DNA from 4 places in the Streptomyces sp. CA-243310 genome. Region 4 is predicted to be linked to each of the others. Evidence: riboswitches for the same ligand, from Rfam matches in the RefSeq annotation. Region 4 holds a riboswitch; each other region holds the start of a gene.
The links. Region 4 has a riboswitch for cobalamin ahead of ACQEVM_RS18040 (hypothetical protein). Riboswitches for the same ligand answer to the same signal wherever they lie in the genome.

Region 1 (5,525 bases), on a different contig from region 4:
CTCGCTCGCCGAGTTCTTCACGCTCGACAAGCAGACCCTCGTCATCTGGATGGTCGCGTACGGCTTCGTGGCGTCGGTGCTGCCGGTGTGGATGCTGCTCGCGCCCCGCGACTACCTCTCCACCTTCATGAAGGTCGGTACCATCGCGCTGCTCGCGGTGGGCGTGGTCATCGCCATGCCGATGCTGAAGATGCCCGCGGTGACCGAGTTCGCCTCACGCGGCGACGGACCGGTCTTCGCCGGTTCCATGTTCCCCTTCGTGTTCATCACCATCGCCTGCGGCGCGCTGTCGGGCTTCCACTCCCTGGTCTCCTCGGGCACCACCCCGAAGATGATCCAGAAGGAGACCCAGGTCCAGGTCATCGGCTACGGCGCGATGCTCACCGAGTCCTTCGTCGCCGTCATGGCGGTGATCGCGGCGTGCATCATCGAGCCCGGACTGTTCTTCGCGGTCAACTCCCCCGCCGGCGTGGTCGGCACCACCGTCGAGACCGCCTCGCAGGCGGTGACGAACTTCGGCTTCGCCATCTCGCCGGAGGCCCTCGCCCAGGCGGCGAAGGACGTGGAGGAGACCAGCCTGCTGTCGCGGACGGGCGGCGCGCCGACCTTCGCACTCGGAATGTCGGAGATCTTCTCGTCGGTCATCGGCGGCGCCGGGATGAAGGCCTTCTGGTACCACTTCGCCATCATGTTCGAGGCGCTGTTCATCCTGACCACCGTCGACGCGGGCACCCGGGTCGGCCGGTTCATGCTCCAGGACACCCTCGGCAACGTGCACAAGTCCTTCAAGGACGTCAGCTGGAAGCCGGGCGTGTGGATCGCGAGTGCGGTCGTCGTCGGTGGCTGGGGCTACTTCCTGTGGGTCGGCGTCAGCGACCCGCTGGGCGGCATCAACCAGCTCTTCCCGCTGTTCGGCATCGCGAACCAGCTCCTCGCGGCGGTGGCCCTGGCCGTCTGCACCACACTGTTGATCAAGTCGGGCCGACTGAAGTGGGCCTGGGTGACGGGCGTCCCCCTGGCCTGGGACGTGGCGGTCACCCTCACCGCCAGCTACCAGAAGATCTTCTCCGACAACCCGAAGATCGGGTTCTTCGCGCAGCGGGACCTGTACCAGGACGGCATCGAGGCCGGGAAGGTGCTCAAGCCCGCCAAGAACATGGGCGAGATGCACACCGTGGTCACCAACGCCACGGTGGACGGCGTCCTGTCGGTGCTGTTCGCGGTCCTGATCATCATCGTGCTGCTGGACGCGGCCCGCACCTGCGTCAAGGCCGTCCGCAAGCCGGAGACGGTCACCCTCACCGAGACCCCGTGGACCGAGTCGAGGATCGTCGCCCCGGCCGGCCTGATCGCCACCCCCGAGGAACGGGCGGAACTCGCCGCGGCGGGCCTCGACTCCGGCGGCGGCAAGACCCGGGAACCGGTCGCGTGAGCGGCCTGACGGCCGTGCGCGGGGCGTGGGCGAAGACCCGGTTCTACGTCCGCGAGTTCTCGGGCGAGGCCGCGTACGACCGGTACGTCGCGCACGCCCGCGCGCACGACGCCGACGCCGAGGTCATGACCCGGCGCGCCTTCGAGCGGGCCCGCACCGACGCCCGCGAAGCCGACCCGCGCGAGGGCTTCCGCTGCTGCTGACCCCGTCCGGGGCCCTCGAAGGGCCGCCGCGTTCCCCCGGGAACCCGGCGGCCCTTTCGCGTGCCCGTCCGCGAAGGGGGCGCGCCCCCTTCGCCTCCCCGTCCGTGGACACGTGCGACCCCTCGCCCGCCCGTCCGACACACTCGACGGCATGGACATCGTGATCAGGGCGGCATCGGTCGCCGAATTCGAAGAGCTCGGCGACATCACCGCGCAGGCCTACCTGGACGACGGGCTGCTGGACTTCAACGAGGACGCCGCGTACCTGAACGTGCTGCGCGACGTGGCCGGCCGGGCCGCCTCCGGGGAGGTGCTCGTCGCGGACCACGACGGCACGGTCCTCGGCGGAGTGACGTTCGCCTCGAACACGAGCCCGCTGGCCGACATCGCCGGCCCGGGCGAGGCGGAGTTCCGGATGTTGGCCGTCGCCGGCGAGGCGCGCGGACGCGGCGCGGGCGAGGCCCTGGTGCGGGCGTGCATGGCCCGGGCGAGGGCCCTGGAGGGTGTGACGCACCTGGTGTTGTCGACCCAGAGGTCGATGGCGGGGGCGCACAGGATCTACGAGCGCCTCGGCTTCACCCGAACACCAGAACGAGACTGGGCCCCGATCCCGGGCCTCACCCTCCTGACCTACCGTCTGGAGCTGTAACCACGCCGACACAACATGTGGGGGGTCACGCATCCACCCGCCCCCACATGTATGCTCGTGCTCGCTGTCGTCGCAGGGGAATCCGGTGCGAATCCGGAACTGTCCCGCAACGGTGTGAAGTGCACCCATTCGTGCAACTACAAGTCCGAGGACCTGTCGACAGCGCGCCCGGCTCGACCGAACCGGGTGCAGACACGTCCGGGCCTCGCGGTTGGGCCGGTGGACGCCATGCGGTGCACGTACCGCCCGCCCTGTCCGGGCCGGAGCGTGCGCGGTCCGCATGCGCCCGCTCGCGCCCGCGCCGTCGGTGTTCCCGGAGCCGAGCAAGGGAGAGCTCCCCCCGTGACCATCGCGCCCTCCGCACCGCGCGCAGAGTCCGTTCCGTCCGAGTCCGCGATCGAGACCGCGATCACGTCCGGGGGACCCGGGGCCGCGCTGCTGCGCACCCTGACCGAGCTGACGGCCGACCTTCCCGACACCGACCCCGGCCGCGTCGCCGCCGCCGCCCTGCGCGGTCGCAGCTCCGCCGCCGACGAGGCCGAACTGCGCGGGCTGGCCACCGAGGCCGCCGCGGGTCTGATCTCCGAGGACCCCGCGTACTCCCGGTTGGCCGCGCGCCTGCTGACGCTCGCCGTCCGCGACGAGGCCGCGGGCCAGGGGTCCACCTCGTTCTCCGCCTCCGTCGAGGTCGGCCACCGCGAGGGCCTGATCGCCGACCGCACGGCCGAGTTCGTGGCGACCCACGCGAGCAGGCTGAACGCGCTGGTCGAGCACGCGCTCGCCGAGGGCGCCGACGACCGCTTCGGGTTCTTCGGCCTGCGCACCCTGCACAGCCGCTACCTGCTGCGCCACCCGATCACCCGCCAGGTCATCGAGACCCCCCAGTACTTCATGCTGCGCGTGGCCTGTGGTCTCGCGGAGAACGAGACGGTCCAGGCCGTCGAGGAAGTGGCCTCGCTGTACCGGCTGATGAGCCGCCTCGACTACCTGCCGTCCTCCCCCACCCTCTTCAACTCCGGCACCCGGCACCCGCAGATGTCCTCCTGCTACCTGCTGGACTCCCCGCTGGACGAGCTCGACTCGATCTACGACCGCTACCACCAGGTCGCCCGCCTGTCGAAGCACGCCGGCGGCATCGGCCTGTCGTACTCCCGCATCCGCGCCCGCGGTTCGCTGATCCGCGGCACCAACGGCCACTCCAACGGCATCGTGCCGTTCCTGAAGACCCTCGACGCCTCCGTCGCGGCCGTGAACCAGGGCGGCCGGCGCAAGGGCGCCGCCGCCGTCTACCTGGAGACCTGGCACGCGGACATCGAGGAGTTCCTGGAGCTGCGCGACAACACCGGCGAGGACCAGCGCCGCACGCACAACCTGAACCTGGCCCACTGGGTGCCGGACGAGTTCATGCGCCGGGTCAACGCCGACTCCGACTGGTCGCTGTTCTCCCCGGCCGAGGTCCCCGAGCTGGTGGACCTGTGGGGCGACGATTTCGACGCCGCCTACCGCAAGGCCGAGGCGGCCGGCCTGGCCCGCAAGACCATGCCCGCCCGGGAGCTGTACGGCCGGATGATGCGCACCCTCGCGCAGACCGGCCAGGGCTGGATGACGTTCAAGGACGCCTCCAACCGCACGGCGAACCAGACCGCGGAGCCGGGCACCGTCGTCCACTCCTCGAACCTGTGCACCGAGATCATCGAGGTCACCAACGACGGCGAGACGGCCGTCTGCAACCTCGGTTCGGTCAACCTCGGCGCGTTCGTGGTCGACGGCGACATCGACTGGGAGCGGCTGGACGCGACCGTCCGCACCGCCGTGACCTTCCTCGACCGCGTGGTGGACATCAACTTCTACCCGACCGAGCAGGCCGGCCGTTCCAACGCCCGCTGGCGTCCGGTGGGTCTGGGCGCGATGGGCCTCCAGGACGTCTTCTTCCAGCTGCGGCTGCCCTTCGACTCCCCCGAGGCGCGGGCGCTGTCCACGAAGCTCTCCGAGCGGATCATGCTGGCCGCGTACGAGGCCTCCTGCGACCTCGCCGAGCGCAACGGCCCGCTCCCCGCCTGGGAGCAGACCCGTACCGCCCGCGGCGTCCTGCACCCGGACCACTACGACACCGAGCTGAACTGGCCGGAGCGCTGGGAGGCGCTGCGCGCCCGGGTCGCGACCTCCGGCATGCGCAACTCGCTGCTCCTCGCCATCGCCCCGACCGCGACGATCGCGTCGATCGCCGGTGTGTACGAGTGCATCGAGCCCCAGGTCTCCAACCTCTTCAAGCGCGAGACGCTCAGCGGTGAGTTCCTCCAGGTGAACGCCTACCTGGTGGCCGAGCTGAAGCGGCTCGGCGTGTGGGACGCCCAGTCCCGCGAGGCGCTGCGCGAGGCCAGCGGGTCGGTGCAGGGCTTCGGTTGGATCCCGGCCGAGGTGCGCGAGCTGTACCGCACGGCGTGGGAGATCCCGCAGCGCGGCCTGATCGACATGGCGGCGGCCCGTACGCCGTTCCTCGACCAGTCGCAGTCGCTGAACCTGTTCCTGGAGACGCCGACCATCGGGAAGCTGTCCTCGATGTACTCGTACGCCTGGAAGCAGGGCCTGAAGACCACGTACTACCTGCGCTCGCGCCCGGCGACGAAGATCGCCCGCGCGGCGTCCGGCTCCGCCGTCCCGGCGGCGGCCACCCCGCTTCCGCAGGCCGTCGACGCCGACGCGCTGGCCTGCTCCCTTGAGAACCCCGAGTCCTGCGAGGCCTGCCAGTAATGAGCTCCAACGAGAACAAGAACCTCCTGGACCCGGGCTTCGAGCTCACGCTCCGCCCGATGCGCTACCCGGACTTCTACGAGCGCTACCGCGACGCGATCAAGAACACGTGGACGGTCGAGGAGGTCGACCTCCACTCGGACGTCGCGGACCTCGCGAAGCTGACCCCGTCCGAGCAGCACATGATCGGCCGCCTGGTCGCGTTCTTCGCGACGGGTGACTCGATCGTCTCGAACAACCTCGTGCTGACCCTGTACAAGCACATCAACTCCCCGGAGGCGCGCCTGTACCTGTCGCGCCAGCTGTTCGAGGAGGCCGTGCACGTCCAGTTCTACCTGACGCTGCTCGACACCTACCTGCCCAACCCGGACGACCGGGCGGCCGCGTTCGACGCGGTCGAGGAGATCCCCTCGATCCGCGAGAAGGCGCAGTTCTGCTTCAAGTGGATGGACTCGGTCGAGAAGATCGACCAGCTGGAGACGGCCTCCGA
Region 2 (5,525 bases), on a different contig from region 4:
CCCGGGCGAGATCAACCACAACGACGGGGGCAGCGGCGTCTACTTCCCCGACCCGTCCGGCCACTGGTTGGAACTGATCACCCGCCCGTACGGCTTCCAGGGCTGAGCCAGGAAGGGCCGGGCGGTCGGTCGGGCAGGGCGGATCGGTCGGGGACACCCGCGTCCCCCGACCGGGCGCCTGCCGTCAGCGACGGCCGGCCGGCCGGCCGTCGCAGGTGCCGCGGGCGTCCGGCGGCAGGTACAGGATGCTCGGGCCGCCCGTCGTCGGGTGCGGTCCGACCCGGGTCCGTACCCCGTACACCCGTGCCAGCAGATCCTCGGTGAGCACCTCGCCCGGGGTCCCCGAGGCGACCACCCGGCCGGCTTCCAGCACGTACAGCCGGTCGCAGAAGGACGCGGCCAGGTTGAGGTCGTGCAGGACCAGCAGGCCGGTCGCCGGCAGGGCGCGGACCAGGGTCAGGATCTCCAACTGGTGTCGGATGTCCAGGTGGTTGGTCGGTTCGTCGAGGGCCAGCAGGCCGGGATCCTGGACGAGCGCGCGGGCCACCAGGGCGCGTTGGCGTTCGCCGCCGGAGAGTTCGTCGAACCGGCGGGCGGCGAAGCCGGCCGCCCCGACGGCCTCCAGGGCCTCCGCGACACGTCGGACGTCGTCGGGGCCGTCCTGCTCCCAGAACCGCTTGTGGGGGCTGCGCCCCATGGCGACGACCTCACGGACCGTCAACCCGAACGTTCCGGAGGCTTCCTGTGGCACCACCGCCACCCGTCGGGCCCGTTCCTTCACGCCCATGGACCCCGCGTCGGCGCCGTCCAGCAACACCCGGCCGGAGGTGGGCCGCAGGGCGCCGTGGACGCAGCGCAGCAGTGTGGTCTTGCCACTTCCGTTGGGGCCGACCACGCCGACGGTCTCGCCGGGGCGGGCGGTGAGGTCCACTCCGTGCAGCAGGGTCCGGCCGTGGATCTCGTAGCCCACGTCCTCGACGGCGAGTTCCACCGGTCGTCCTGTCGACGGGTTCATCCGGCCACCCCCTCGGTCCGGGTGGACCTGCGGAGCATCCACAGGAAGAACGGCCCGCCGACCAGCGCGGTGACCACGCCGACCGGTATCTCCTCGGGCGCCGCCGCGGTCCGCGCGACCAGGTCCGCCAGGGTCAGGAACACGGCCCCGCCCAGCGCGGCCACCGGCAGCAGCGCCCGGTGTCCGGCGCCCACCACCATGCGGGCGGCGTGCGGCACCATCAGGCCGACGAAGCCTATGGCCCCGCTGTAGGCGACCAGCACCCCGATGACGAGCGAGGCGAGGACGAAGACCGCCGCCCGGAACCGAGCGGTGTCCAGGCCCAGGGTGTGCGCGCCCTCCTCCCCCGCGAGCAGGAGGTCCAGGGGGCGTGCGAGGGCGATCAGCAGGCCGGTACCGAGGAGCAGCGCGACCGAGGGCAGGGCCAGTTCGTCCCAGCGGGCCCCGCCGAGACCGCCGAGGGTCCAGAAGAGGACGCTACGGATCTGGTCGGGGTGTGCGGCCAGGACCAGGACCAGGCTGGTGAGGGCGGACAGGACGTATTGGACGGCGACCCCGGCCAGGATCAGCCGGCCGGTGGTCATGGTGCCGCCCCGCCGGGCCATCGCGTAGACGGCGACGAGCGCGCCCATGGATCCCGCGAACGCGGCGACGGGTACCGCCGCCCCGCCCGCGGAGTCGAGGACTCCGGCGCCGAGGACGATGACCAGTACGGCTCCCGCCGACGCTCCGGAGGACGCGCCGAGCAGGAAGGGGTCGGCGAGTGGGTTGCGCACGAGGGCCTGCAACACGGTTCCGGCCACGGCGAGTCCGGCGCCGACGACGGCGCCGAGGAGGAGGCGGGGCATCCGTACGTCCCACACGATGGCACCGGCGGCTCCACCGCCGGCTCCCGCTCCGGGTCCTGGTCCTGGTCCTGGTCCTGGTCCTGGTCCTGCGAGGAGGACGTCGATCACCTGGCCCGGGGCCATCCGTACCGCGCCCAGCGCGAGGCCCGCGAGGGCGGAGACCACCAGGGCGGCGGCGAGCAGGACGAGGACGACCGGGGTACGGCGCGGGCTCACGCGGCGTCGGGGTGCAGTTGGCGCCCCAGGGACTCGGTGGCGTCGGCGACGCGCACGCCGAGGACGGCCGTGGACAGCGGGAGCACCACGAACCGCTTGTTCCTGATCGCGGGAACCTGCGCGAGAGCCGGGTCGTTCAACAGGCGCTGCTTCTTGGCCTCGACGGTGGTCCCCGCGTAGTCATAGATCAGGATGACCTCGGGCTTGCGTTCGATGACCTTCTCCCAGGACACGTCGCCGAAGGTGTCGTCGAGGTCGGCGAACACGTTCGTCCCGCCGGCCAGGGAGACGATCTCGTTGCCGATGCCGGTGCCCCCCGAGGTCGAGGCGGAGGCCTCGCCCGAGTCGTAGGCGAAGACGGCCGGCTCGGACTTGTCCTTGACGCGTGCGGTGACGGCGGCGATGCGCCGCTGCTGATCCTCGATCAGCGCCGCACCGCGCTCCGGCACTCCGAAGGTGCGTGCCACTTCGGTGATCTCGGTCTTGAGCTGCTCCAGTCCCACCGGACCGGTGCCGCAGTACTCCACGTTGAGACGGGAGTCGATGCCCGAGGCGGCCAGTCCCCCGCGGTCGCGTCCCTGCGCCTTGTCGAAGGCGCTGGAGTAGCCGCCGTACACGAAGTCGGGGTCGGCGTTGAGGAGGACCTCCTTGGAGGGGTACTCCTTGGCCAGCACCTTGATCCGGTCGTAGGCGGGTCGGTAGGCGGGCAGGATCGCGTCGTCCAGGTAGGCGGTGCCGACGATCCTCTGCTCCAGCCCCAGCGCCAGCATGATCTCGGTGGCGTGCTGGTTCATGGTGACCGCGCGACGGGGCGGAGCCTGATAGGTGGTGCTCACACCACAGTTGGTGACGGTGTACGGGAACCCGGGCGCCGTGCCGGAGGCCGCGTCCGACCCCGAGCCCTTCCCGCCCGGCGAGCCCCCGCAGGCGGCCAGGGGCGCCAGCAGCGCGAGGGGTATGAGGGAGCGCAGAACGGTGCGCGAGCGCGACATGGCGAAGCCTCTCCGGGGGATCCGCGTCCCCGGTCGAAGTGAAGAGGCGGTGCGTCAGTGTCTGACTCCCGGATCCCGCGGACGGGCTCCGGTCACAGTGGCGGGACCGCACCGGATTCGCACCGGTTTCCTGTCCTGCACCGCCTGGGAGAACGCTGCCCAGTCTGCCAGACACCCGGCGGCGAACCGGCCCGCGAGAACCCCTCACCCGCCGTCCCCGCACGGGCTACCCTCCCCGGATGGAGCGCGCGGAAATCATGAAGCGAGTCATCGGGATCCTCACGGAGTCCCAGGAAGTCCGCAGGTCTCACGAGGCCGGCGGCGAGGCCGGTCCCCCCTCGGAGCCGGGTGTCGTCACCCTGTTGCTGAGCGAGATGATGCCGCACTTCAGCGTGCCGGCCGACGCGACTCCCCTCCAGGTGGGTCGCATCGTCGGGGAGACGCTGGCTCCCGCCATGCACACGATCGTCGGATCCTTCGCCGCGGCGTTCAGTGCGCTGGCGGCGGTCCACGACTCCGGCCGGACGGACGTCAGCTCGATGGACGTACTGCGCGAGCTGGCGCTGCGCGTCGAGGCGGGAGCCTACGACCACGGCCTCGGCCACGACCTGCCCGACGAGGGTCTCGACGAGGGTGGCTCCGACGCCTAGGCCCCGTCGCCGCCATCCGGAATTCCCCTTGTCATATGCCTACCCGCGCCCGTACACGCGGGCATACGGTGTGCTCCCGGACCATCCCGGGCGCGCGTCCCTCCCGCTCTCCCCACGGGAGGGCCGCCGCGCGCCCGCGCGGACGAGGGGGCCGGCCACGGGGCCCGGTCGTCCCGATCGTCGTATTCCGGACCCGCGAGCCCGTGCGTGCCAGACTGGGGCAACACGGACGAAGGGACGACATGGCGGACGGCACGGCATTGGGTGACCGGATGAAGCGGTACGAGGCGGCGCACCGTGCGGTCCTGCCACGTCGCACCTACACATTGCTCCGGGTCGACGGCCGCGCGTTCCGCACCTACACACGGGGAGCGACCCGCCCCTTCGACGAGGCCTTCATGGCCGACATGGACGCGGTCGCCGAGGCCCTGTGCGCGGAGATCGCGGGGGCCCGGTTCTCGTACACGCAGTCCGACGAGATCAGTGTCCTGTACACCGACTTCGGCAGTGCGGGCACCGAGCCGTGGTTCGGCGGCGTGGTCGCGAAGCAGTTGTCCGTCGCGGCCTCGCTGGCCACGGCGGTGCTCAACGAGCGACGTCCGGGCGGGCGGGCCCTGTTCGACGCCCGCCTGTTCACCCTCTCCGACCCCGTCGAGGTCGCCCACTACTTCCGGTGGCGGCAGCGGGACGCGGTGCGCAACAGCATCGGCAGGGCCGCGCAGAACCATTTCCCCCACGAGCGGCTGCACGGCGTTTCGTCCGGCGGCATGCGCGAGTTGCTGCGGTCGGAGGCCGGGGTCGACTGGAACGACTACCCCGACGGCTGCAAACGAGGACGGATCGCGGTACGCAGGAGCGGTGAACGGGAAACGACCCACGTGGACCCGCGGACCGGGGCGGAGCACGTGACCGCGGCGGTCCGCTCCTGGTGGGAAACCGTGCCCGCTCCGCACTTCACCGCCGACATCGACGGTTGGCCGGTCGGCACGATCCCGGCGATGCCGGGCCTCGGCGACCGTCCCGCCTGACCGCTGCCGCCCGCCCGCCCGGCCGTTGTCAGTGACCGGCCCTAGGCTGGCCTGACACATTCGAGCGATTGACCGCGGGCTGCGGTGCTACTCGGATGCCGCCCGTCGGACCCCTCGGGGACAGCGACCGACGGGCGGACCCATGTCCGCCCGACATCGGCAGAACGCCTGTCTCCACGACCGTTCCCGTGGATCGACCACACGACTGTGAATTGCGAGATCCACGGCTGGTGAGGCCGGCCCCACACCCACTGAAGTCGACATCAACGGACCGTTCACTGATCACGCACGACGCAACTCGATCAACAGCGGGCTACCTACTCCAACAGCGGTTGCGGATCGATAGCCTCACCGAACCTCGACCGCCCGCCCCTCCCTGACGCACGGAGATCAGCTCCCACATGACATTAAAAGGATGCGCCGGCGCCACCCTCGTCGGACTGTCCGCCGTCGTAGCGCTCCTCATGTGGGCCGACGGACGCGTTGCAGCTGCGGCAGTCTTCCTCCTGCTACCTATCGCAGCGTGGATCAGCTCCATCAGGAGGCGACGGCGACGCGCCGCCGAGTACCGGCGAGTACGCGAGATCCAATCGACTGAGATCGTCCGCTACCACGCAATGAGCCCCCGCCAGTTCGAGCACGCCATAGCCTTCCTCTGCGAACGCGACGGCTGCCAAGGCGCCGGAGTCGTCGGCGGCGCGAACGACCTCGGGGCCGACGTAGTCGCCAACTGCCCCCAAGGCAGGCGCATCGTCATCCAGTGCAAGCGGTACGGG
Region 3 (5,525 bases), on a different contig from region 4:
TCCTGGCTCTCGCCGACCCACCGGGCCAGTTCCGCGCTGCCGGCGGGCAACACCTCGTACTCCTTGCGCTGCCCGCGCACCGGGACCTCGCCGGGCAACGCCCTGATCAACCCGGCCTCCTCCAGCCGGCTCAGCTCCCGGTAGATCTGCTGGTGCGTGGCGGACCAGAAGTACCCGATCGACCTGTCGAACCGCCGGGTCAGCTCCAGCCCCGACGAAGGCTTCTCCAGCAGGGCGGTGAGGATGGCGTGCGGCAGCGACATGCGGCCATCCTAGGTTCGGGGTCGATCCCGGCGGCGCGCTCCGTCCTCGCCGCCGGTCGCCGCAGGTGCTCGGTCGGGCGCCCGCGCCGTCACCGCAGCGCGGCCAAGGCCTCCGGGGTCCTCGGGCCGGGAACGTCCGGGGCCAACAGGCCGTGGGCGCGCAGGAGGGCCGTGACCGTCGGGGACCACGCCTGACGCAGCCCGGCCGAGGCCAACAACGCGGGATCCGAGAGGAGTTCCCCCGCCGGACCGACGCGGACACCGGTCGGGGTGAGGACCGCCGCGTCGTCGGCCCAGCGAACCGCCAGGTCGACGTCGTGCGTGGCCATCACCACCGTGGTCCCGGCCGTGCGCAGCCCCGCCAGGACGTCCAGGAGCCGCTCCTGCCCGTCCGGGTCCAGCCCGGCCGTCGGTTCGTCCAGGATCAGCACGCGCGGGGCCATCGCCACCGCGCCCGCGATGGCCGCGCGCTTGCGCTGCCCGTACGAGAGCAGGTGCGTCGGCCGGTCCCGCAGCGCCGTGATGTCCAGGGCGGCGAGCGCCGAGTCCACCCGACCCCGCACCTCGTCGGGCTCCAGGCCCATGTTCATCGGGCCGAAGGACACGTCCTGCTCCACCGAGGCGGCGAACAACTGGTCGTCCGGGTCCTGGACCACCAACTGCACCGCCCGCCGCAGCCGGGTCAGCCCGGCCCGGTCGTGCGTCACCACCGCACCGTCGAGCCGCAACGTGCCCGAACCCGGCCGCAGCCCCCCGCTGAGCAGCCGCATCAGGGTGGTCTTGCCGCTGCCGTTGCGGCCCAGCAGGACCAGCGCGCGGCCCTCGACGATGCCGAAGTCCACGCCGGAGAGGACCTCGGGCCCGTCCTCGTACGCGTAGCCCGCGCCGGACAGTTCCACCAACGGATTCACAGGTACAGCCCCTTCAGGGTGAGAGTCACGGTGACCAGGGCCGCCGACAGCGCCCCGGACGCGGCCAGGAACCGCCACGACAGCGTGGCCGGCGGCACCAGCACCCGCAGCGTGCCGTCGTAACCACGCCCCGCCAGCCCCTCCTGGAGCCGCGCGGCGCGGTCGAAGGCCCGTACGAACGAGGTCGCAGCCAGCCCGGCCAGCGAACGCCACACCGCGGCCCGGCCCGTGTGCCCGAGCCGGGCCGCCTGGGCGCGGCGGACCTGGGCCATCGAGTCCAGCAGCAGGAACCCGATCCGGTACATGACCAGGGCCACGTCCACCACCGGCGCCGGCACCCCGGCCCGCACGAGCCGGGGCAGGACGTCCGACACCGGGGTGGTGAACGCGAACAGCAGCACCCCGAGGGAGGCCGCGGAGGTGCGCAACAGCAGCTCGGCCGCGTGCCGGGGCCCGTCGGGGGCCCACGACACCAGCCCCGCCGGACCGCCCACCGCGAACAGCAGCGGAAGCGCTCCGGTGAAGCAGAAACCGAGCGGGATCCGGAAGGCCCGCCACAGTTGGCGCCCGGCCACCCCGGCGGGCCCGAGCAGCACCACCAGGGTGGCCGCCGCGACGAGCGGCCCCCCGGGCCAGGGCGGCAGGGCCACGGCCGTGACCGTCAGCCCGAGCCCCAACAGGGCCTTCTCCAGCGGATGGCGGCGGCGCCAGCGACTGCCGTGCGCAGCCACGTCGATCGGCAGCACCGCCTACGACTCCGCGTGGCCGGCCGGGCCACCGGTCGCGCCCGCTTGGGCGAGGCCCTGACGTCGGCCCTTGCGAACGCCGAAGTAGTACGCGAGCACGCCCGCGCCCAGCGCCGCCTGAAGGGCGAACAGGGCCGACTCGATCTCCCCGGACGGGGGTTCGTACAGCGGCGAGAACCACGGTTCGTAGTCCGGCTTCAGCTCGGTGATGGCCGCCTCCGCCTGCGCGTCGGCGCCCGCGAACGGCTCCTCCTTGCCCTCGCCCAGACCCAGCGCGAGCGGGAGCACGGCCAGCGCCGCCACCAGGAGCAGCAGCACCGTGTTGATCTTCGCGTTCCTGGTCATCGGACCGCCGCCTCCTCCTGCTTGGTCCCGGTACGGGCCGTCAGCCTCGCGACGCCCAGCCGGACCAGGTCCGACTTGCTCGACTGCATCAGCAGCCGCATGACGAGGACGGTCAGCAGGCCCTCGCTGACGGCCAGCGGGATCTGGGTGACGGCGAAGATGCCGCCGAACTTGGCGAGCGCCCCGAGGAAACCGGTGCCCGGGTCGGGGAAGGCCAGCGCCAGCTGGACACTGGTCACGCAGTAGGTGACGAGGTCCGCGAAGAACGCGCCGAAGAAGACGGTCACCATCAGCGGCAGATCGAACCTCTTGAGCAGCCGGTAGACCCCGTAACCCGCCCAGGGCCCGGCGATGGCCATGGAGAAGACGTTCGCGCCGAGCGTGGTCAGGCCGCCGTGCGCCAGCAGCAGCGCCTGGAAGAGCAGGGTGATCGTGCCGAGCACCGCCATGATCGGCGGGCGGAACAGGATCGCCCCGAGCCCGGTGCCGGTGGGGTGGGAACAACTGCCCGTCACCGAAGGGATCTTCAGGGCGGACAACACGAAAGTGAACGCACCGGACGCGCCGAGCAGCAGCGTGCTCTCGGGGTTGGCCTTCACCTCGCGGGTGAGGGCGCGCACACCGTGTACGACAAAGGGAGCGGACGCGGCGCCCCAGGCGACCGCGTGCAAGGGGGGCAGAAACCCCTCGGCTATATGCATGAGTAAGGAGACCTCTCCAGCACCTCGTGGATGGACGACGTGCCCTGGCCGGTCTCCTGGCTCACGGGTACTGATGCCCTGACTCCGCCTTCCCGGGGCCGTGCGGTCTCCCGCGCGGGCCCAGTGGCTTCCCGCAAGGGAGTGGAGCCGGACTTCCCGATCACAGTGGCGAGGGCCGCACCGGTTTTCCACCGGTTTCCCGAACACCAAGGCCCGCTGACCCTAGTCGGCCGCGCGGACCCGTAACAACCCGACCCCGTTCCCGCACCCCCCCGCCCACCCGTTCCGACCAGGGCCGATCCGGGTGACCCCCGGACGGGCGCGGCCCGCTGGCGCACGCGCGGCGGCCCGCGCAGGGTGGGGGAGTGGCCGACGAACACGACTACTCAGACCTCAGCGCCGTCTACGTGAACTGCACGCTCAAGCGCTCGCCCGAGACCAGCAACACCGAGGGGCTGATCTCCAGGAGCCGTGCGGTGATGGAGGCGGCCGGTGCCCGAACCTCACTGATCCGCGCCGTGGACCACGACATCGCCACCGGTGTCTGGCCCGACATGACCGAGCACGGCTGGGAGAGCGACCAGTGGCCGGTCCTCTACAGCCAGATCATGGACGCCGACATCCTCGTGCTGTGCGGGCCGATCTGGCTCGGCGACAACAGCTCCGTGATGAAGCAGGTCATCGAGCGGCTCTACGCCTGCTCCTCGATCCTGAACGACCGGGGCCAGTACGCCTACTACGGCAGGGTCGGCGGTGCGCTGATCACCGGCAACGAGGACGGCGTCAAACACTGCGCCATGAACGTCCTCTACAGCCTCCAGCACCTCGGCTACGCGATCCCGCCGCAGGCCGACGCGGGCTGGATCGGCGAGGCCGGGCCCGGACCCTCGTACCTCGATCCGGGTTCGGGCGGCCCGGAGAACGACTTCACCAACCGGAACACCACGTTCATGACCTGGAACCTGATGCACCTGGCCGCCCTGCTCAAGCGGGCCGGCGGCATGCCCGCCCATGGGAACCAACGCTCGGAATGGGACGCCGGCTGCCGCTTCGACTTCCCCAATCCGGAGCACCGCTAGGCAGGAGGACACGAGGGGCCCGGGGCGACGCACGCCCCGGGCCCCTCGACCGTTCGACCCGTGTGCCGGGCGACGGTTCAGCAGGTCGCCGGGTGCGGGAAGTCGACGACGAGCCGCTCCGGCGCGTGCAGCACGCCGGTCTTGAAGGTGGGCTTGGTGTCGAAGGCGGCGCCGAAGGTCACGTACCCCTCGTAGTCGCCGGTGTAGGCCACGCCCTTGAGCTTGGACAGGTTGATCTTCTGTAGGCGGGGCCCCTGGTAGACGTTCTGGCCGGCGTCGGTGTGCCCGGCCGCCGGGTGCAGCCGGATCTCCAGGAAGAACTTCCCGGCCAGCGGCACGGGCTTGCCGGACCCGTCGTAGACCAGTTGGGAAACGGGTGTGACGGTGACCGGGGGAGCGGACCCCTGGAGGTCGACGACGAGCCGGTCGAAGGTGCAGTGACCGCCGAAGCGGGCATTGGTGACCAGCGTGGTGGACAGGGTGCGGGTGGCGGCCGAGGCCGGTGCGGCGAGGCCGATTCCGGCGGCGAGCAGCGTGCCCGTGACGAGTGCGGTGACCTGACGGCGACGTGGCGGACGCATGACGTCCCCCCGATTCTTCAGAGACGGGGACAGCGGTGTCACAACAGAAGACACTTCCCGGGCGCCCGTGGTTGCACCGGATCGGGCACGAGCCGCGCGGGGGCTCGGCACGGGGGCGCGAGCCGCGCCGTCAGCCGGGCAGCAGCGCGCTCAGTTCCGCGTCCAGGTCGTAGTGCCGCCGTTCCTGCCCGCGCGGCACCAGCTCCACGAGCCGGCGGCACAGGGCCCGGACGTCCTTCGCCCGGGCGGACATCACACACCCCTGCTCGCCGTTGCTGAACGCCAGGAAGATCCGCGGCTCGGTGGCCTTCCAGCGCGGCCAGACCTGTATGTCGCCCTCGCCCGTGGCGCGGGTCTGCCCGTCGAGCAACAGATCCCGGGAGAACACCCAGCGCGCGATGTGCACCCCGGCCCCCTCGAAGTCGAGGGCGATCTCGTAAGGCCGGTCGGTGCGGTACACGAACGTCCCCCGTACCGGGATGGGGGTGGTCGCGGCCTCCAGGCGGAGGGGGAGGACGCGGTGCTCCGTGATCGTCATGGTGGGGGGTGCGCCTCTCTGTCGGCGGGGGTGTTTCCTGCCCCTCCGGCAAGCTAACCCCACGCCTTCCCCGCATCCGGGGGTCCAAGGTCCCGACCCGGACGGGCCGCTCGGCCCGTCTTGCGCCGGCGCGGGGCGGACGCCGGCCCCCGGACGCGCGGGAGCCCGCCCTCCGGCCGGAGGGCGGGCTCGACGGGCCGGCGCGCGCGGCGCCGGGCGGAGACTCGGGTCAGCACTCGATGACGTTGACCGCGAGACCGCCGCGAGCGGTCTCCTTGTACTTCACCTTCATGTCGGCGCCGGTCTCCTTCATGGTCTTGATGACCTTGTCGAGGGAAACCTTGTGGGTGCCGTCGCCGCG
Region 4 (5,525 bases):
CTGCGGGACGACCAGGCGGTTCTGGTGGTCGACGAGACCGGCGACGTGAAGAAGGGCATCGACACCGTCGGTGTCCAGCGCCAGTACACCGGCACCGCGGGCAGGATCGAGAACGCGCGGGTCGCCGTCTATCTCGTCTACGCCGGCCGCCGCGGACACGCCGCGGTAGACCGGGAACTGTACGTTCCGCGTTCCTGGACCTCGGACCCCGACCGCTGCCGGGCCGCCGGACTCGGTGACAAGACCGAATTCGCGACCAAACCGCAGCTTGCCGCCCGCATGGTCACCCGATTCCTGGACGCCGGCCACCGGGCCGCCTGGCTCGCGGGAGACGAGGTCTACGGCGGCAACCCGACGCTACGCGCCCCGCTGGAAGAACGCGGCACCGGCTACGTCCTCGCGGTGGCCTGCTCGCACGAAGTCACCACAGGCGCCGGGAAGTTCCGCGCGGACACGCTGGCCAGGAAGGTGCCCAAGAGGGCTTGACAGAAGCTGTCCGCAGGGAGCGGAGCCAAGGGCCACCGCTTCTACGACTGGGCCGTCATCGACCTCACCGACCCCCGGCCCGGGAGCCGGCAGTTGCTGATCCGCCGCAACCGCAGCACCGGCGAACTCGCTTACTACCGCTGCTACTCGCCGGCCGCCGCAGTGCCGCTAACCACCCTGGTGCGCGTCGCTGGATCAAGGTGGCGGGTCGAGGAGTTTTTGCAGTCCGGCAAGGGCCTGGCGGCCTTGGACGAGCACCAGGTCCGCCGCTACCCGTCCTGGTCCCGCTGGGTCACCCTGGCCATGCTCGCGCACGCCTTCCTCGCCGTCGTCCGCGCGAACGAACACGACCGCGATCCCGCACCAGACGCCCTCATACCGCTCACCTGCAACGAGATCCAACGGCTGTTCATCACGCTCGCCATCCGGCCCGCCTTTGACTTCGTTTCCCACCGTAGTGCCCGCCTGACCGTCTTCGGTAGGCAGCTGCCGCTACGAACGCGAGCGGCCCGGCGAACTCATCCACGTGGACGACAAGACTGCTCTGACGTTCCAGGTATCGCCATGAGCGCGTAGTGTCCGTGTGCTGAAGATCCTCTGGGATGGATCAGCCTCTCGCACACTGCGGTGGCTGCACCAGTCCCCTTTCGCGATGTGTGGCCTCAGGCCATCAACGAGTGCCCATGACCTGGCGATTACGACCTGCCTGGTCAACCGGCTGCTGCATAACAATGCACGACTACCGCCTGCTCCGGGCTCCACTGCTGCTCGACCGCGGCCAACAACTCCCAGCCCAGACGCTCGTAAAGAGCTACTGCTGAGGCGTCGGAGGCCACGACGTCGAGCACGGGATGCAGATCGCGTTCCTGCGCGTCACGCATCGCCTGGGCCAGCAGGAGTGCGCCGATCCCATGGCCTCGTGCCGCCGGAGCGACGAACAGGCGGTTGACCACAACGGCTGGTGCGCTGCTCGCGCCCTCGCGACTGCTCCACAGGACCGGTGCTGCATCGCCTGGCTCACTGCGGGACAGACCGATGTGACCAACGACCCGCCCGTCCAGCTCCGCTACCCAGGCCGCGAGCAGTGCCGGCTGGGACAGCCAGCCGCCGGGAGAGTCCGGCCAGTTCACTGGGTAGCCGTCTTGCCCATGGACGTCGGCAAGTACCTCAACGCACGCGCCCAGGTCGGAGTCTGTTCGACGCCGGACATGCCGGATCGGCGCTCCGCCGGCTCCAGGACCACTCTCGCTATTCACCAAAGCATGGAAGCACAGCCCGCCGAGCGGAGATCTGCGACCAGGCATTTCCGATACACGCCCCAGTCGGCCACGGTCACCCGTTCAGCGCTTTCGCCTGCGGTCTCCTGGAGCGGGCCCGTCCGGACGCGTCCCAACCACCCGACGGGCCCGCTCCACAGCTCCCTCCAAGGCGCTGAGCAGGCCCGTCGGAGGCACACCCGTCGTCTTCGTGGAAGCCCGGGTCGCTGACCCCGCCGGTGGCTCTCCCGCTCTCAGCAGGGAACACATGGCCTCGGCGACCTCGGTCAACGAGATCAGTGCCTCACGCGTCATCCGCAACCGTACGACGTGGGAGCCGAACTGACGTCGCGAGGCCGCGAGACTCTCGAACTCTCCCTCGGTGAGGGCCACCAGCCGCACCCCGTCGATGACGACGGGACGCGGCACGATCTTCGTCAACTTGGACCTCCCGGGCTCATGGGTAAACAGCCCTGATTCGGCATGTGTGTTCACCAATCCGAACACGGCGGGGCCGCGGTCCCGAAGGTCCGCAGCCCCGACCGGTGTACGAAGGTCAGGCGCCCCAGCGCAGGGCGATGGTGTCGCCCACGTTGATCACCTTGTTGCGAGCCGCGCCCGCGAAGGCCGCGCCGTCGACGCTCACCTTCCAGGTGTTGGAGCCGCTGTTGGCCTTGCCGTTGATGTTGGTGATGGTGCCGGTGCCCGAGGAGGGAGTGACGCTCGTGACGCAGCCCGACGGGGTTGCACCACTGGTAGCAGCGGCCAAGACGTCCCCGAGGGTCGTGGTCGTACCGGTGGGCGTGAAAGCCACCGAGCAGACCTTGAGGTTGCCCGCGCCGTCGTCGACGGTCAGCGCCAACCTGGTCGCGGTGCCCGCTGTGAAGGTGCTCTGGGCGACCCACTGCGGAGCACCGGGGGTGACCGGCACCGGCGGGGCCGTCGTGAAGCCCCCGCCCGCGACGGCGCGCAGCGCGTCGATGGAGGAATAGGCGGAGGGCACGGTGTCGGAGGGCTTGTACTTGAAGCCACCGGCCGGGTTGTACTGGTTGGCGATCAGGAAGTCGATCGGAGTCTTGCCGCTGCCGGTGAGGAAGTCCCCGGTCTGCGGGTTGAATCCGCATGCGTTGAGACCCGCGACGCCCCAGCCGTTGGAGCTGGTGTTGATCCCGTAGAGGGAGTTGAAGGCGCCGCTGTTGGAGACGAGCGTGCTCTTGAGGAAGTTCTTCGCCTGGACGACGTCGGTGTCGGTGTTGGGGACGCCGGAGGCGCAGAGGGCCGCCATGGCGGCGCCGGTCATGTCGACGTCGCTCGCGGAGTTCAGGACGGTGGGGTTGCCTTCGCCCTTCTGGTAGGTCCAGCCCCCGTCGACGTGCTGGTTGGCGCGGATGCGGGTGACCATCGAGGTGGTCAGTGCCTGCGGGACACGGGCGCCCCCTGCCTGAGTCTTGGCGCCGCCCAGCGAAAGGGCGGCGAAGACGGTGCCGTTGAAGTTGCCGGACGGTCCGAAGTAGCCCGCCTCCGCGGTCTGCCAGTGCGAGTAGATGTTCGCGACGAGGTTGCGGGAGGCCGAGACGCGGGCCGGGTCGATGCCGGCGGCGTACGCGTTGAGGGTGCCGCGCTCGTAGTCGGTGACGACCGGGGAAGCCGACGGCCAGCCTGCCGTCGACAGCAGGTTGCGGTAGACGGTACGGGCATTCTTCGTCGTGTCGCCGGCGGGGTAGACGTCGACGACGGCCGTACCGGTTGCCGCGAAGGTGCTGAACGCCCACTCGTTGGACAGACCGCTGCCGGCGTACGAACCATCTGCCGCCTGCAGGGACTTGAGGTAGGCGATGCCGTTGGTCTTGGACGTGGCGATCTGCGCGGGCGACGAGGTCGCGAACGCGGGCAGCGCGGTGAGAGTGAACGCGCCGAGCGCGGCGGGTACGGCTAGCGCGAGGCGGCGGGAGGTACGGGGACGGGACATGGCCTGCTCCTGGAATCGGCGGACGCCGACCGCATCCGTCGCCCCGGCACCGTGCGGACGCACGGCCGGGCATGCCGGAGGGGCCGCCGTCCGGAACGCGTGGTACGGCTTCCTGTACTGCAAACGCCGTATGGGCATTCGGGCTCGGAGACGGCCCCCGCCGTCCCACACCGCTGCGCGTCAGCTCCGGCTTCCCACCGGATTCCCCCATCTGGCAGCCCAGGACGCTACCCGAGTGATCAAGGGTCCGCCAGCCACCGTCAGGAAGGTCGAAAGGAATCGATCGGGGGCTGTGCCCTGAGACGCAGGCCACCTTGACGCTGTCTTTATCCGCGTGTTCCACTCCGACTGATACGCACTCAGCCCCAGGGGAAGCCGGTCGAATTCCGGCGCTGACCCGCAACCGTAGGCCCGGTACCACCGGGCGAGCCGGAATGCCTGGAGCCAAGTTTTTCAGCGAGAAACGCCGTCGCGGACTACGGCGTGGTTCGAAGGCTCCCGCTGCGTTTGCCTGCGAGGGACGCCCTTTGCCACGTACTGGTCCGCCCGGCTGACACGAGGGGCCGTGGTGGGGACCGCAGAGCAAGCAGAGCGACGTATGGGAAGAAAGAGGCTGGTGTCGCTGATATCGGCGACGCTGCTGACCGTCAGCGCGGGCGTGGCCTTCGTCACCGGGACGACCTCTGCCGTCGCCGACCCGATCGAGGGGTGCACCGCCACGACCGGCGCGATCGTCGCCGTCGACTTCGGGCCCTTCGGCGGGAAGGTCGAGCGGGGCTGCGACACCACTCTCACAACGGGCTACGAACTGCTCCGGGACGCCGGTTTCACCACCGAGGGCACCGGTCACGACGGCCCCGCCTTCATCTGCCGCATCGGCACCGGCTCCTTCAACTCCGGTACCCAGTACCCCACCCCGGACAAGGAGGACTGCGTCCTGACCCCGCAGGCGACCGCCTACTGGTCGTACTGGGTCGCCTCGCCCGGCCAGAAGAACTGGACCTACAGCTCCCTGGGAGCGATGGCACGCAAGCCCAAGCCCGGCGACGTGGACGCATGGGTGTTCGGCGGCACGGACATCGGCGGCTCGTCGGGCAAACCCACGTTCACCCCCGACGACGTCCGCGCGGGCGGCGCACAGCCCTCCCCCGACCCGACCGGCCCCACGGGCCCGTCCGTTCCCCCGGGCACGGTGGACCTGCCCGCTGCCACGCGTTGGGTGAGCGGGAGGCTGACCGACGGGGAACGGATCGTCGACGAGGGCGCCACGACCCCGAACCACCTCCTCACCACCGAGGTCGTCTACGCCCTCGCGGGCGCCGATCGGCAGAGCCCGGCGGCCCGCAAGGCCGCCGACTTCCTGGCCACGCCCGCGCAGACGGACGCGTATGCCTACCCGGCCGGCAAGGACGGGATTCCCGACGCCACCGCCGCCGCGCGGCTCGCACTCGTCGCCGAGGCCACCGGCAGGGATCCCCGTGCCTTCGGCGGCCACGACCTGCTCGGGGACCTCGTCAAGTACGTCTGCCCGCGCGACATCGGCGACGGCGAGACGATCGACGGCTGCCTCACCAAGGGCGACTTCCGCACCACCGGCCAGTCCGACGCCCAGGCCATGGCCGTCATCGCCCTGCTGAACGGCGGTGTGACGCCCCCGGCCGACGCCGTGAAGCGACTGACCGGACTCCAATGCGAGGACGGCGGATTCACCGGCATTCTCATCCGCACCGGCGGGTGGTGTGACAGCGACGCGAGTTCCACCGCGCTGATCGTGCTGGCCCTCAAGCGGGCAGGTGGCCACGAGGCGGTCGTCG

Region 1: linked by a shared signal. The riboswitch ahead of ACQEVM_RS06690 (ribonucleoside-diphosphate reductase subunit alpha) and the one ahead of ACQEVM_RS18040 (hypothetical protein) in region 4 are both predicted to bind cobalamin.
Region 2: linked by a shared signal. The riboswitch ahead of ACQEVM_RS13505 (ABC transporter substrate-binding protein) and the one ahead of ACQEVM_RS18040 (hypothetical protein) in region 4 are both predicted to bind cobalamin.
Region 3: linked by a shared signal. The riboswitch ahead of ACQEVM_RS07660 (energy-coupling factor ABC transporter permease) and the one ahead of ACQEVM_RS18040 (hypothetical protein) in region 4 are both predicted to bind cobalamin.

The regions. Positions count from the first base shown of each region.
Region 1 is NZ_JBNJMF010000001.1:1,399,742-1,405,266, reverse strand. It holds gene ACQEVM_RS06705 (carbon starvation CstA family protein) at 1-1,432, shown strand, start outside; gene ACQEVM_RS06700 (YbdD/YjiX family protein) at 1,438-1,635, shown strand; gene ACQEVM_RS06695 (GNAT family N-acetyltransferase) at 1,787-2,284, shown strand; cobalamin riboswitch at 2,336-2,459, shown strand; gene ACQEVM_RS06690 (ribonucleoside-diphosphate reductase subunit alpha) at 2,627-5,035, shown strand; gene ACQEVM_RS06685 (ribonucleotide-diphosphate reductase subunit beta) at 5,035-5,525, shown strand, end outside.
Region 2 is NZ_JBNJMF010000001.1:3,013,172-3,018,696, reverse strand. It holds gene ACQEVM_RS13520 (VOC family protein) at 1-106, shown strand, start outside; gene ACQEVM_RS13515 (ABC transporter ATP-binding protein) at 185-1,015, opposite strand; gene ACQEVM_RS13510 (FecCD family ABC transporter permease) at 1,012-2,079, opposite strand; gene ACQEVM_RS13505 (ABC transporter substrate-binding protein) at 2,076-3,071, opposite strand; cobalamin riboswitch at 3,107-3,245, opposite strand; gene ACQEVM_RS13500 (hypothetical protein) at 3,311-3,721, shown strand; gene ACQEVM_RS13495 (tRNA(His) guanylyltransferase Thg1 family protein) at 3,964-4,749, shown strand; gene ACQEVM_RS13490 (restriction endonuclease) at 5,367-5,525, shown strand, end outside.
Region 3 is NZ_JBNJMF010000001.1:1,620,542-1,626,066, forward strand. It holds gene ACQEVM_RS07640 (PadR family transcriptional regulator) at 1-263, opposite strand, end outside; gene ACQEVM_RS07645 (energy-coupling factor ABC transporter ATP-binding protein) at 353-1,174, opposite strand; gene cbiQ (cobalt ECF transporter T component CbiQ) at 1,171-1,920, opposite strand; gene ACQEVM_RS07655 (energy-coupling factor ABC transporter substrate-binding protein) at 1,924-2,265, opposite strand; gene ACQEVM_RS07660 (energy-coupling factor ABC transporter permease) at 2,262-2,966, opposite strand; cobalamin riboswitch at 2,996-3,192, opposite strand; gene ACQEVM_RS07665 (flavodoxin family protein) at 3,332-4,045, shown strand; gene ACQEVM_RS07670 (AMIN-like domain-containing (lipo)protein) at 4,123-4,626, opposite strand; gene ACQEVM_RS07675 (SsgA family sporulation/cell division regulator) at 4,757-5,164, opposite strand; gene ACQEVM_RS07680 (L-serine ammonia-lyase) at 5,394-5,525, opposite strand, start outside.
Region 4 is NZ_JBNJMF010000002.1:116,152-121,676, forward strand. It holds partial or broken gene ACQEVM_RS18030 (IS701 family transposase) at 1-1,062, shown strand, start outside; gene ACQEVM_RS18035 (GNAT family N-acetyltransferase) at 1,197-1,742, opposite strand; gene ACQEVM_RS18040 (hypothetical protein) at 2,299-3,711, opposite strand; cobalamin riboswitch at 3,828-3,956, opposite strand; gene ACQEVM_RS18045 (prenyltransferase/squalene oxidase repeat-containing protein) at 4,280-5,525, shown strand, end outside.